Regions from separate parts of the Caloramator sp. E03 genome, predicted to be linked through region 1. Evidence: predicted binding sites of a transcription regulator. Region 1 holds the regulator's gene; each other region holds the start of a gene.
The links. Region 1 encodes Rex, which represses fermentation and respiration genes when NADH is low (regulators of the CRP and FNR family bind a similar motif). Its sites were predicted from a motif close to ATTGTTAANNNNTTAACAAT; they were not measured.
Positions count from the first base shown of each region.

Region 2: prdC (proline reductase-associated electron transfer protein PrdC) is a predicted target of Rex. The motif match lies at 1,495-1,514, and genes of this name have one in related genera.
Region 3: FDN13_RS01705 (L-threonine 3-dehydrogenase) is a predicted target of Rex. The motif match lies at 2,023-2,042, and genes of this name have one in related genera.
Region 4: FDN13_RS10740 ((2Fe-2S) ferredoxin domain-containing protein) is a predicted target of Rex. The motif match lies at 1,421-1,440, and genes of this name have one in related genera.

Region 1 covers NZ_CP040093.1:2,069,684-2,072,888, forward strand. Annotated here, with positions in the region: gene abc-f (ribosomal protection-like ABC-F family protein) at 1-1,449, opposite strand, end outside; gene FDN13_RS10110 (redox-sensing transcriptional repressor Rex) at 1,653-2,300, shown strand; gene FDN13_RS10115 (NAD(P)/FAD-dependent oxidoreductase) at 2,338-3,183, opposite strand; gene trxA (thioredoxin) at 3,183-3,205, opposite strand, start outside.
Region 2 covers NZ_CP040093.1:2,970,220-2,973,424, forward strand. Annotated here, with positions in the region: gene prdR (sigma-54 dependent transcriptional regulator PrdR) at 1-1,473, shown strand, start outside; gene prdC (proline reductase-associated electron transfer protein PrdC) at 1,767-3,074, shown strand; gene prdA (D-proline reductase (dithiol) proprotein PrdA) at 3,091-3,205, shown strand, end outside.
Region 3 covers NZ_CP040093.1:314,780-317,984, reverse strand. Annotated here, with positions in the region: gene FDN13_RS01710 (aminopeptidase) at 1-1,002, shown strand, start outside; gene FDN13_RS01705 (L-threonine 3-dehydrogenase) at 1,014-1,964, opposite strand; tRNA gene FDN13_RS01700 (tRNA-Leu) at 2,239-2,325, opposite strand; gene FDN13_RS01695 (hypothetical protein) at 2,397-2,726, opposite strand; gene FDN13_RS01690 (IS1634 family transposase) at 3,062-3,205, shown strand, end outside.
Region 4 covers NZ_CP040093.1:2,221,338-2,224,542, reverse strand. Annotated here, with positions in the region: gene FDN13_RS10745 ([Fe-Fe] hydrogenase large subunit C-terminal domain-containing protein) at 1-1,150, opposite strand, end outside; gene FDN13_RS10740 ((2Fe-2S) ferredoxin domain-containing protein) at 1,157-1,402, opposite strand; gene FDN13_RS10735 (4Fe-4S dicluster domain-containing protein) at 1,637-3,097, shown strand.

The sequences.
Region 1 (3,205 bases):
CCTTGAGAGTATATCAAGATGGTTTGTAGGCTCATCTAATAGGAGAAAGTTAGCTTTAGATAGCATAAGTTTTAAAAGAGAAAGCCTGCATTTTTCTCCTCCAGATAGGCTTTCAACCTTCTTAAACACATCATTCCCTGTAAATAAAAATGCAGCAAGGTAGTTTCTTACCTGAGTTATAGTCAAGTTGGGGTAATCATCCCAAATTTCATCTATTATCATTTTGTCAGGTGATAAGTCTTTTTGTTCCTGATCATAATATCCTATATAAACATTTTTACCAAGCCTTATCATTCCATTATCGGGATTTAATTTTCCACAAATCATCTTGAATAAAGTTGTTTTTCCCCTGCCATTTTCCCCAACGAGTGCTGTTTTTTCTCCTCTTTTTATCATAAAAGATAGGTTGGTAAATAAAGTTTTATCATTAAAGGATTTTGAAAGGTCTTCAACAATAAGCACATCATTTCCACTTTTGTATTTAACATCGAATTTGATTTTAGCAGTTTTATCTTCAGTGAGTGGTTTTTCAAGCCTTTGTATTCTTTCTAAAGCCTTTTCCCTGCTTTCAGCCTGCTTTATACTTTTTTCTCTATTGAAAGATCTATATCTTTCTATAATCTCCTCAAGTCTTTTTATTTCTTTTTGCTGAAGAGAATATTCTTTCATGCTTTGCTCAAGTCGCTTTTCTCTTTCAGCAATAAAAAAGGAATAATTGCCATTGTATTCTTCTACAATCCCATTATTAAGCTCAAAAGTTTTATTAGTAATCTCATCAAGAAAATACCTGTCATGGGATATTATTAATACAGTTCCCTTATATTCCTTAAGAAAGTTTTCAAGGAACTGTATAGCGTCAAGGTCAAGATGATTAGTTGGCTCATCAAGAAGGAGTATGTCAGGATTAGATAGCAAAAGCTTAGATAATGCTACCCTTGTTTTTTGACCTCCAGAAAGGTTTGCTATTTTCTTTGAAAAATCTTCATTTGATATTCCAAGACCTATCAGCATACCTTTGGCAAAACTTTCACAACCATAGCCATTATTTCTTTCATATTCTTCCTGAAGGTGACCATATTCATTAAGTAATTTTTTATATTCGTTAGAGTTAAAGTTTTCTTTTGACATTAGTATTTCAAGTTCTCTTAACCTGTTTTCTATATTTTTTATATTTGAAAAAACGTTCATTGTTTCTTCAAAAACTGTAAGGTTTTCATCAAGGTCTAAATTTTGGGATAAATATCCAATTTTCTTGTTTTGACCTATAAAAATATCACCAGAGTCTGGTTTTAGTTCATTACAAATTATTTTAAACAGGGTAGTTTTACCTGCTCCGTTTGGTCCTACTAATCCAACCTTTTCATATTCATTTATTGCAAATGTAATATCTTTTAATATTACTTCTATACCATAGCTTTTTTGTATTTTATTTAAAGATAATGCAATCATATAAACACCCCAAATATATAGTAACAAAAATATTTTACTATAAAAAATTATCAATTGAATATATTTTATGAAATTTATTTTGATTGACACATAAATGTTTATATATTAACATATTTATATAAAATAATAAAGTAAATATTATGTAAATATTATTTAATATATTTTAATTATAAAATTAAAAATTTAGGAGTTGAATTTGTATCATGAACAAGAAAACTATGATTTCAATGGCTGTTATCAGGAGACTCCCTAAATATCTCAGGTATCTCGGAGAACTTTTAAATAATGACATAACAAGGATATCATCTAAGGAACTTTCAGAAAGGACGGGCTTTACAGCATCTCAAATTAGGCAGGATTTAAACTGTTTTGGAGATTTTGGACAGCAAGGCTATGGATATAACGTAAGGGAGCTTTATGATCAGATAAGCAAAATATTAGGACTAAACAGGAGTTATACTACAGTTATAATCGGAGCAGGAAATATAGGACAGGCTATTGCAAACTATACTAATTTCGAAAAGCTTGGATTTGTATTAAAGGGAATGTTTGATAAAAATCCAAAGCTAATTGGTATTAAAATAAGAGATCTTGAGGTTAGGGATGTTGAAGAGCTTCCAGATTTTCTCGAAAATAATAAAATTGATATTGGAATTATATGTGTTCCCAAAAAGCAGGCTCAAGGTATTGCGGATATTTTTGTTAAAAATGGAATTAAGGCAATATGGAATTTTGCTCCAACAGATTTAACTGTTCCAGATGATGTAATAGTTGAGAATGTACACTTAAGCGAAAGCCTATTGACTTTAAGCTATAGGCTAAATGAAGATAAACTTTTTAAAGATAAATAAACCTTATCTATAAGAAATAGGGCATGTATAACATGCCCTATTTTAGGTTATCTATATAGTCTGCTGCAGAAAGTGCTGCCACTTGCCCCTCACCTAAGGCTTTTGCTATCTGGTAGGGCTTTCCTGTAACATCCCCTGCTGCAAAAAGACCTTTTATATTAGTTTCCATATTTCTATTAACTTTAACATGAGCACCATCTACATCAAGTCCAGGAATTAATGTTTTTAATGGATAACTATCTTTAATCACAAAGAAGCCATCGGCTGAAATTTCATTGTTTTTTAGAATAAGTTTCTTTGCTGATAAATCACCTTCAAATCTTAAAGGCATATCCTTTACTATTTCTACGTTGTTATTAAAATTAAAATCATCGTTTATTGCTGGTACAAAATAAACTTTGTTACAAACTTCAGATAAGAATCTTGTTTCCTCAATTGATTCTTTATTATATCCAACAACTGCAACAGTTTTTCCTTTATAAAGGGGTGCATCGCAGGTGGCACAATAACTAACGCCGGAGCCTAAAAATTTGTCCTCTCCATCGATTGACTTTTTAAAATCAACTCCTACTGCAAGTATTACTGTTTTAGCTTCAAACATATCGGTTTCAGCTTGTATGGCAAAGTATTTATCCATAGTATAAACCATATTTACCATCTTTGATGAAAAGGTTATGTTAAGGGATGATAGATGGTCATTTAGCTTTGTAATAAGTTCGGGACCTTTTATTTCAACAAATCCTGGATAGTTATGGATTGAAGGGGACAGCATAACTTTTTTGCTGTCCCTTCCAAACATTAAAACAGACTTATTTCTTGCTATTGCGTTTATTGCAGCAGATATTCCAGCAGGACCTTTGCCTATTATTGCAACGTCATACATTATAAATCAAGTGCTCCTTTAA
Region 2 (3,205 bases), 900 kb from region 1:
GCAAGAGATTTAATGATAAAGAATAATATAGGCAGGCTTCCCGTAGTTGAAAATAATAAAGTCATTGGAATTTTAACAAGTAATAACATAAGAGATACATTCTATATTAAGATGAATGAACTTTTTGATTTTCTAAATAATATAATAGAAAATATTCATGAAGCAATATGTATAGCTGATAATATGGGTTATGTTATATATTGGAATAAAAGCGCTGAGATGCTCTATAATGTTAAGGCTGAAGAAATAATAGGGAAACATATTAAAGATTTTTTTCCAAATGCAATGATTTTAAAAGTATTAAAAGAAGGAAAACCAATAGAAAACATGAAACATGAACCTATAAAAGGGAAAAGTGTAATTTTAAGTGCTATACCTATTTTCAACTCAAAGCAAGAAATCATAGGATGTGTTACAACGGATAGAGATATTACTGAGGTTGTTAACCTTTCAAAACAACTTGAAAATGCAAAGGAAAAGGTTGAGTTTCTTGAAAGTGCATATAAAAAGGAAATAGCAAACAAATACAGTTTTACAAATATATATGGTAAAAACAAAAAGATAATTGATGCTATTGCTCTTGCTCAAAAGGTTGCCCAAACATCTGCAAGCATATTGATTACAGGTGAGAGTGGTACAGGCAAGGAGGTTTTTGCAAAGGCTATACATGAGGCAAGTGGTAGGAGCGGGAACTTCGTTGCAGTAAACTGCAGTGCTATACCCGAACAACTTCTCGAAAGTGAACTTTTTGGATACGTAGAAGGAGCATTTACAGGTGCTGCTAAAAAGGGTAAAATGGGAAAGTTTGAGCTTGCGAATAATGGTACTTTGTTTCTTGATGAAATTGGGGATATGCCTTTTGAGATGCAAGCAAAGCTTTTAAGGGTATTACAGGATGGAATAATCTACAGGCTTGGAAGTGAAAAAGCAATACCAACAAATACAAGGATAATTGCAGCTACCAATAAAGATCTTAAAAAGCTAATAAAGGAAAATAAATTTAGAGATGATTTGTTTTACAGGTTAGCAGTAGTGCAGATTGAACTTCCTCCTCTTAGAGAAAGAAGAGAGGATATTAAAGATCTTGTAAATATTTTTATAAATGATATGGCAGAAAAGGAAAGAATTAAAATTTATAAAGTTGATGAGGAAGTTTATGATATTCTTGAAAGATATTCATGGGAGGGTAATATTAGAGAACTAAAAAATGTAATACAAAGGATGGTTATATTATCTAATGATGGTAATATAAACTTGTCATGCATTCCTGAGTATATATTTAATAGTGGAATACAAAATGTTGATACTTATGAAAATGAATATGACCTTCAAAAAATAGTTGAAAAGGTAGAAAAAGAAACCATTAGAAAGATTTTAAAGATGACTAATGGGAATAAGCAAAAGGCTGCAAAGATATTAAATATAAAAAGAACAACACTTTACTATAAATTAAATCAATATGGACTAAATTAAAACATATTTATGTTTAATATATATGTCAAATTTTTGACAACAGTGTCACATTATTGACACTGTTAATTTTTTTATTATATTAAGCAACATAAAGTATTTTCAAATAATTGATTTATAAATAAACAAAAAATGTGTCGAAATTTTGACATGCATATTTAACCTAAAATAAATAAAATGAATAAAGATTACGAATAATAATAGATGTAATGCCTGTTATTAAAATTATAAATAAATAAAAAATTTGGCATGCTATTTGCAAAATATATAAATGAGAAATAGATGGAGGTGATAGTGTGGCAAAGGTTTATAGTTTCGCTTTAAAAATGCATGTAGGTGCACCTTCAGTTCCAATTGTTAAGGAAGGACAGCATGTAAAAAGAGGAGAATGCATTGCACAGCCTAATGGTTTAGGTGCTAAGATTCATTCAAGTATTTCAGGAACAGTAAGCAAAATTACAGATAAAGAAATTCTAATTGAAGCTGACGATGTTCAATCTGATGACTATGTAAAAATTAAAGAGTGTGATGACATAGTTGAGGCTGTTTACGAAGCAGGAGTTGTAGGTGCAGGTGGTGCAGGTTTTCCAACCCATGTAAAATTAAAATCACAAATAGAAGATGGGTATATAATTGCTAACTGTGCTGAGTGTGAACCTGCTTTACACCATAATATAGAACTCCTTGAAAAGGATCCGGATATCGTAATTAGGGGTATTCGATATGCGATGAAGGCAACAAAGGCACCAAAAGGATACATTGCAATAAAGGGGAAGAATAAAAAAGCAATTGAAGCAATAAAAAAGTCTCTTAATGCTTCAAAGGACATTGAAATAAAAGAACTTCCTGATATGTATCCTGCAGGAGAGGAAAGAGCAGTTATTCATTCAATTTTTGGAATATGGCTTGAACCAACACAGCTTCCAATTGAAGCAAAATGCGTAGTATTAAACACTGAAACGCTTGCTAATATTACAAGAGCTATTGAAGATAGGAAGCCAGTAATAGATAAGGATATAACTGTTGTTGGGAAACTCAAAAGTGGTATAAAACCTAATGTCTTCTTTCAAGTTCCAGTCGGTACTCCGATAAAGGATTTGATTGAAAAGGCAGGAGGAATTGATGGTAAATATGGTGAGCTAATAATTGGAGGACCATATACAGGAGTAGCAAAGGATATTGAAACATCATATTTAACAAAGATTTCAGGTGGCGCAATTGTCACAATTGAGCTTCCAAAATATGAAGGACCTTTAGGACTTCTTGTTTGTGCTTGTGGTGCAAATGAAGAAAGGCTTAGAGATATTGCAGCTAAAATGGGATCAAAAGTAGTTGGAGTTACTAAGTGTAAAAATGTAGTAGAAGTTAAAGGGGCAAATAAATGCTTAACACCAGGAGACTGCCCAGGGCAAGCACAAGGTATTATGTATCTTAAAAAACAAGGAGCAAAGAGAGTACTTGTATCAAATTGCAGCGATTGTACAAATACTGTAATGTGCTGTGCTCCAAAAGCAGGACTTTCTGTTTACCATCATACAGATCATGTATTTAGAACAATAGATTACCCACTTACTAGAAGATTACCTATGGAAGAAAAGAAATAAAGGAGGCTGATTTTGAATGTCAATGAGTGCTGAACACGCACAGGAGCTAAAAAATGAAGTTGCTGTTGTGTGCTGTAGGACAGATGCAGGAACAATAATATCAGCAGAGAATCTGGAAGATCCAGCAGTTT
Region 3 (3,205 bases), 1.2 Mb from region 1:
TCAATAAAAAAATATCAATGGACAACATTACCTTTAGCACTTCATGGTATTGTAATAAAAAAAGATGGGGGAATAATAGAGATAAACATTGGAGAAGAAAATAAAGACCCTGTTTTTTATATTAGCGATTTACTAATACATTTATCAGAGGAGCAGATGCAAAAGAACCTATTAACAGGTATTAATGGAGAGGATTTGAACATAGTATTTGGTAGCATACCTAGTGATTTCCCTGTTGATGAAAAAGTAAAACATAACATTTTAAATATTTTAAATGAAAAATATGAGATTAATGAAGAGGATTTAGTTTTTGCAGAACTTGAAGCAGTACCTTCAGGAATTGCAAGGGATTCAGGTCTTGATAAAAGTATGATAATGGCTTATGGACAGGATGATAGAGCAGGGGTTTTTACATCATTTAGTGCCTTGTTAAAAGTTAAGGATAGCTATAAAACAAATGCGGTACTTTTAGTGGACAAAGAAGAAACGGGCAACTTTGGAAGCACAGGTGCTCATTCTAAATTCTTTGAACAGGTTGTATCTGAAATATTAGATTTAACCTGTGGTTATAATGGATTAAAGCTTCTTGAAACATTAAAGAATTCAAAAATGCTTTCTGTCGATGGTATATGTGCTTATGATCCTAATTATAGTTCAGTGTTTGATGTAAATAATACTGCCTATCTTGGATGTGGTGTTGTAATAAATAAATATAACGGTGTTAAAGGAAAAATTGAAACTAATGATGCGAGTCCAGAATTTTTAAATTATTTAAGGAGTATTTTTTACGAAAACGATATAATATGGCAGCATGCAGAGTTTGGAAAAGTAGATGGGGGAGGAAGTGAAACTATATCCTATATACTTGGGCAATATGGTGCTGAAGCTGGAGATATTTCTTTACCGATAATTGGTATGCACTCTCCATTTGAAATTACAAGTAAGGCAGATATATACGAGCTCTACAGAGCTTGCAGAGCTTTTTTTACAAGCAAAAAGTAGGAGATTATCTCCTACTTTAATTTTATGCTAAGTTTTTCTATCATATCCTTTGTCATAAGAGGAAGGTCATACTTTGGCTTCCATCCCCATTCTTCTCTTGCGGCAGTATCATCAAGGGAATTTGGCCAAGACTCAGCAATTTTCTGTTTTATAGGATCAATATTGTAGTCCATTGTAAATTCAGGTATTATCTTTTTAATTTCGGCGTATATATCTTCAGGTGCAAAGCTCATTGCTGTAATGTTAAAGGCATTTCTGTGAATTAACTTATCAGGGTTAGCTTCCAAAAGGGTTACTACAGCATTAAGTGCATCTGGCATATACATCATATCCATATATGTTCCTTCTTTTATATAGCATGTATATTTTTTGTTTTTTACTGCTTCATAGTATATGTGAACAGCATAATCTGTTGTTCCTCCACCTGGAAGGGCCTCGTAGGATATAAGCCCCGGAAATCTTACGCCTCTTGTATCAACACCGTATTTATAGAAGTAATAATCACACAATAATTCTCCAGCTACTTTTGTTACTCCATACATAGTTGTAGGTCTTTGAATAGTATCCTGTGGAGTTTTATCTTTTGGAGTTGAAGGCCCAAAGGCAGCTATTGAACTTGGAGTAAATACTGCACAACCATTTGATTTAGCAACTTCAAGTACATTATAAAGCCCATACATATTTACGTTCCATGCAAGAGCTGGATTATTCTCTCCTACTGCTGATAATATTGCTGCAAGGTGGATAATAACATCAGGTTTATATTTTTCAACAACTTCATTTATTCGTTTTGCATCAAGTACGTTCACGATTTCAAAAGGTCCTGCTTTGAGAACCTTTTCAGGTCCTTTAGGGGCAATGTCACTTGCTATTATGTTTAAATTTCCGTATATTTCTCTAAGATATAGTACAAGTTCAGTACCTATTTGCCCTAAAGCACCAGTTACAAGTATTTTTCTCATTCTATTACTACCCCCTAAGATTTATTTGAATGTAATAGAGGAAATAATTATAGTGGTTAATGTTATAAAATAAAAAATAATAACTAAAAATTAATTAAATTATGATTATAAAATATATTCTATATTTTAATTATAAAACATAATAGTTAAAAAGAAAAACACAATTAAATGTTATATATTGGGATTTACCTATTATTGAGCTATTTTATTTAAATTATAATTAAATTTTTATAAAAAAAGTAAAGGCTTCTCAATTAAGAGAAACCTTTACTTTTGGTGCCGAAGGCGGGGGTCGAACCCGCACGGATTTTACTCCACCGGATTTTGAGTCCGGCGCGTCTGCCAGTTCCACCACTTCGGCAAGAACAATATCATAATATCACAATAATAAGATTATGTCAATATAATGGAAAAGACTTCTATAAAAGAAGTCTATTTCACATCTTTATTTTTTGCTCTTGAAGGTTTTGCTTTAGGCCTACCTATTATTGGTTTATTCTTTTCGGCTTTGTTTATTTTTACAATTTCCATATATGAAAGAAAAGATAAAGACACTAATAAGATTTGCAAATATTGAATCCAAATTGATGACGTAAATTGTTTTTGAAAAATTAGCGGAAGAATAAATATAATTATTAAAAGTACAAGAAAATAATTCTTGTTAATTTTGTATTTTAATAGTATGGTTGCTCTTATGTAATAGAATATAACTAAAGAAAATGTGGCAAGCCCAAATACAATAAGCAATTGTTTCCAAAACATAATATTACCTCCTTTCATTATTAAATAAAACTATATATATTATATCAGCAATTGTACAAAATTGCATATAATTATCTAATGATGTTAGTCTTATTATATGATAAAATAAATAAGAAAACTTTGTTTTGATTTTTAGGGGTGATGTTTTTGATATGGTTACTTGATGCCGGCAAATCCATGGGGAGAGCTCGGGTCTTTGACAGTTGCAAGACAAAAAAAGTGCCTTAAAGCCTTGATATAGGCTTATTTTTTTGTCAAATTTTAAATTTTTATAGTGCACAATGTGTAACAATGTGTTATAATATAGATATAAATATATGAAGAGATGTGAAAAAATGAGATTACAAATTGTTAAATCAAAAAATGCAGCATCCTTATACGTAGTTAAATCTGTTTATGAAAAAGGCAATCGTACTTCAAAAGTAGTTGAGAAGCTTGGCACTTATGATGAACTTTTAAAAAAACTAAACGGACAAGAC
Region 4 (3,205 bases), 150 kb from region 1:
CCTTCTCCCTGCAGCTTGAATATCCGCAGGCACCACAGTTTAATTCGTCCTCCTTTTTAAACTTGCCTATTTTTCTTAATATACTTCTTATAGTCTTTTCATCAGGTATATCATTACACTTCATTTTATTAAAAAATTCTTTATGCAAATCAATCTCAATATCGAATTTACTAATGTTTTCAACTTTATTTGCTTTTTCTATATAGTTTAAAACTTTATCCATAGCATTGATATAACTATAATCATCATTGTTTATGCAAGGACCATTAATACACCCACCATAACAGCTATTCATCTCAATAAAGTAACCAAAAGCTCTGCCATTTTTAATAGCTTCAAAAGTTTTCATACAGTTTTCTATTCCATCAATGCTTATAAACCTGTAATTGCTTTTTTCCTTATTTTCAATAGTCTTAAGAATTCCTCCAACAAGAGGATAAAACCTTGCATTAAGCTTTTCAGAACCTTCCTCTTCGTCCTCATCTATCAAACTAATACCTTCTGTATCCATCCACCTTTGTAATTCCTCAAAGGTTATTACTGCATCAATAAATTTTTCATTTTCTCCATCTTTGTATTCTTCCTTTTTAGCAAGACAAGGTCCTATAAAAACAACTTTAATATCATCACCATATAGTTTTTTCATTATCTTTGCATGGGCAATCATAGGCGATACTACTGGTGCAAGGTACTCTAATACTTCAGGATAATATTTCTCTGCAAGTAAAACAATTACAGGACAAGCTGTTGAAATTATATTCTTCATTTTCCCATTACTAATTAATTTTTCATACTCCTGTGAAACTTTTGCGGCGCCAATTGCTGTTTCTTCTATATATGCAAAACCAAGCTTTTTAATAGCATTATATATAGCTTTTGCACTTTTTGTATTAAAAGCTGCTGTAAACGATGGAGCAATACTTGCATAAACCTTATATTTCTTTTCAATAAATCTCTTCACCTTTTCTATTTCATCCACTACGCTTTTAGCATTTTGTGGACATACTTTAAGACAATTTCCACATAGTATACAGCTGTCTTCCATTATTTGAGCCTGGTCATTATTAAAAGATATGGCTTTTACAGGACAGCTTCTTATACACTTGTAGCAGTTTTTACAGTTTGCTTCTTTGAATCTTATTGTATTCATAATACATCAAACCCTCATCAAAATATGCTCTTTAAATTTTTCCTTAGCATTTTCAGGCGTTACATTGCCTATTACTTCTTCCCCAACCTTAATAGAAACTCCTTTTGTACAGTTTCCAAGGCAAAAAGAAGCTTTAAGTTCAACCTTATCCTCAAGATGCATTTCTTTAATAATATCTTGAAATATCTTCATTATTTGATAGGAACCTTTAAGATGGCATGAACTTCCTACACATATATAAACACTTAACACATTAATCCCTCCAAAATAAATGTTAATTTGTTAACAATAATTATTGTAACAAATAATAAAATACTGTACAATAGAACAAAGTGGTATATTAATAAAATAATCATTTTTAAGTATTTTTTATTGAAAAACTACCTATATTTTATGCGTTGATATTTTTTTAAACTGATAGTATACTTTTAAATGGCTAGTGCTAATATTAAATAATTATAATAAATTCTATAAGGAAGTGGTATAATGAGGAATTTTGAAAATGATGTTCAGCTTATAAAATATAAAGTTTTAAAGCAGGTAATAAAATATACAAAAGAAGGCAACTTAAACGAAAAAATCTTGGACATCCCAAAAGAAGTAATTCCTGGGCCAAAGCCAATGACAAGATGCTGTATATATAAGGAAAGAGCCATTGTTTCAGAAAGAGTAAAGCTTGCAATGGGGGGAGACAAAAGCAATCCAAATATTATAGAAGTTATTAGTGAAGCCTGTGATGAATGCCCAATTCATCGTTTTAAAGTAACTGAGGCCTGCAGAGGGTGTCTTGCCCACAAATGCAAAGAAGCCTGCCCTGTTGGTGCAATTTATATAATCGATAGAAAATCCTATATAGATCATGAAAAGTGTATAGAATGTGGAAGGTGTAAAAACGCATGTCCGTATAATGCAATATCTGATGTTATGAGGCCCTGCAGAAAAGCTTGCAATGCTTCAGCACTTTACATTGATGAAAATAAAAAAGCAGTTATAGATAATGATAAATGCATTCAATGTGGTGCCTGTGTATATCAATGTCCTTTTGGTGCAATAATGGACAAGTCCTTTGTCGTTGATATAGTTAACCTTCTAAAAAAAGCTAAGGAGGATAAAAATATTCATGTATATGCTGTAATAGCTCCTTCAATATCAAGCCAATTTACCTATGCAAGAATTGAACAGGTTGTAACTGGAATTAAAAAGCTTGGCTTTTATGATGTCGTTGAAGCAGCCCTTGGAGCGGATATGGTAGCAGAAAATGAATCAAAAGAACTTGTAGAAAAATTAAAGGATAAGAAATTTATGACAACATCCTGCTGCCCTGCTTTTGTGTCATTTATTGAAAAAAAATATCCTGACCTTAAAGGTAACATATCTTCAACTGTATCACCTATGATTGCAGTATCAAGGCTTATAAAGGAAATGGACAGCAATGCTAAAATTGTATTCATAGGCCCATGCACTGCTAAAAAAGCAGAGATTCAAAGAGAAGAACTTAAAGGAAGTACAGATTATGTAATGACATTTGAAGAACTTCAGGCAATGCTAGATGCTTTTGATATAAATATTGAAGAATGCGAAGATGGGGTTTTAAACAATGCATCTTTCTTTGGAAGAATATTTGCAAGATCAGGGGGAGTAACTGAAGCAGTAAAGGAGGCTATTAAAGAGCAGAATTTAGAGGTAGAATTTAAGCCTGTCGTATGCGATGGATTGAAAGAGTGTGACAAAGCTTTAAAAATCGCAAGGGTTAATAAATTAAACGGAAACTTCATAGAAGGCATGGCATGTGTTGGAGGATGTATAGGTGGTGCTGCATCCTTAAGCCACGGCCCAAAGGACAGAAGCGAAGTTGATAAATATGGTAATTTAGCAATAGAAAAGAGCATTAAAGATTCTTTAAGAGTCTATAATGTAAAAGAAATTAATATGCATAAAGAAGAATAGCTTTTAAATACATTATTGGCTCTTTGTCAATTGTTGGGGCGGGTATTCGATTAGAATGCCTGTCCTATCTTGTTTGAGAGTTATTTTAGAAAGATAAGTTAGATTGGG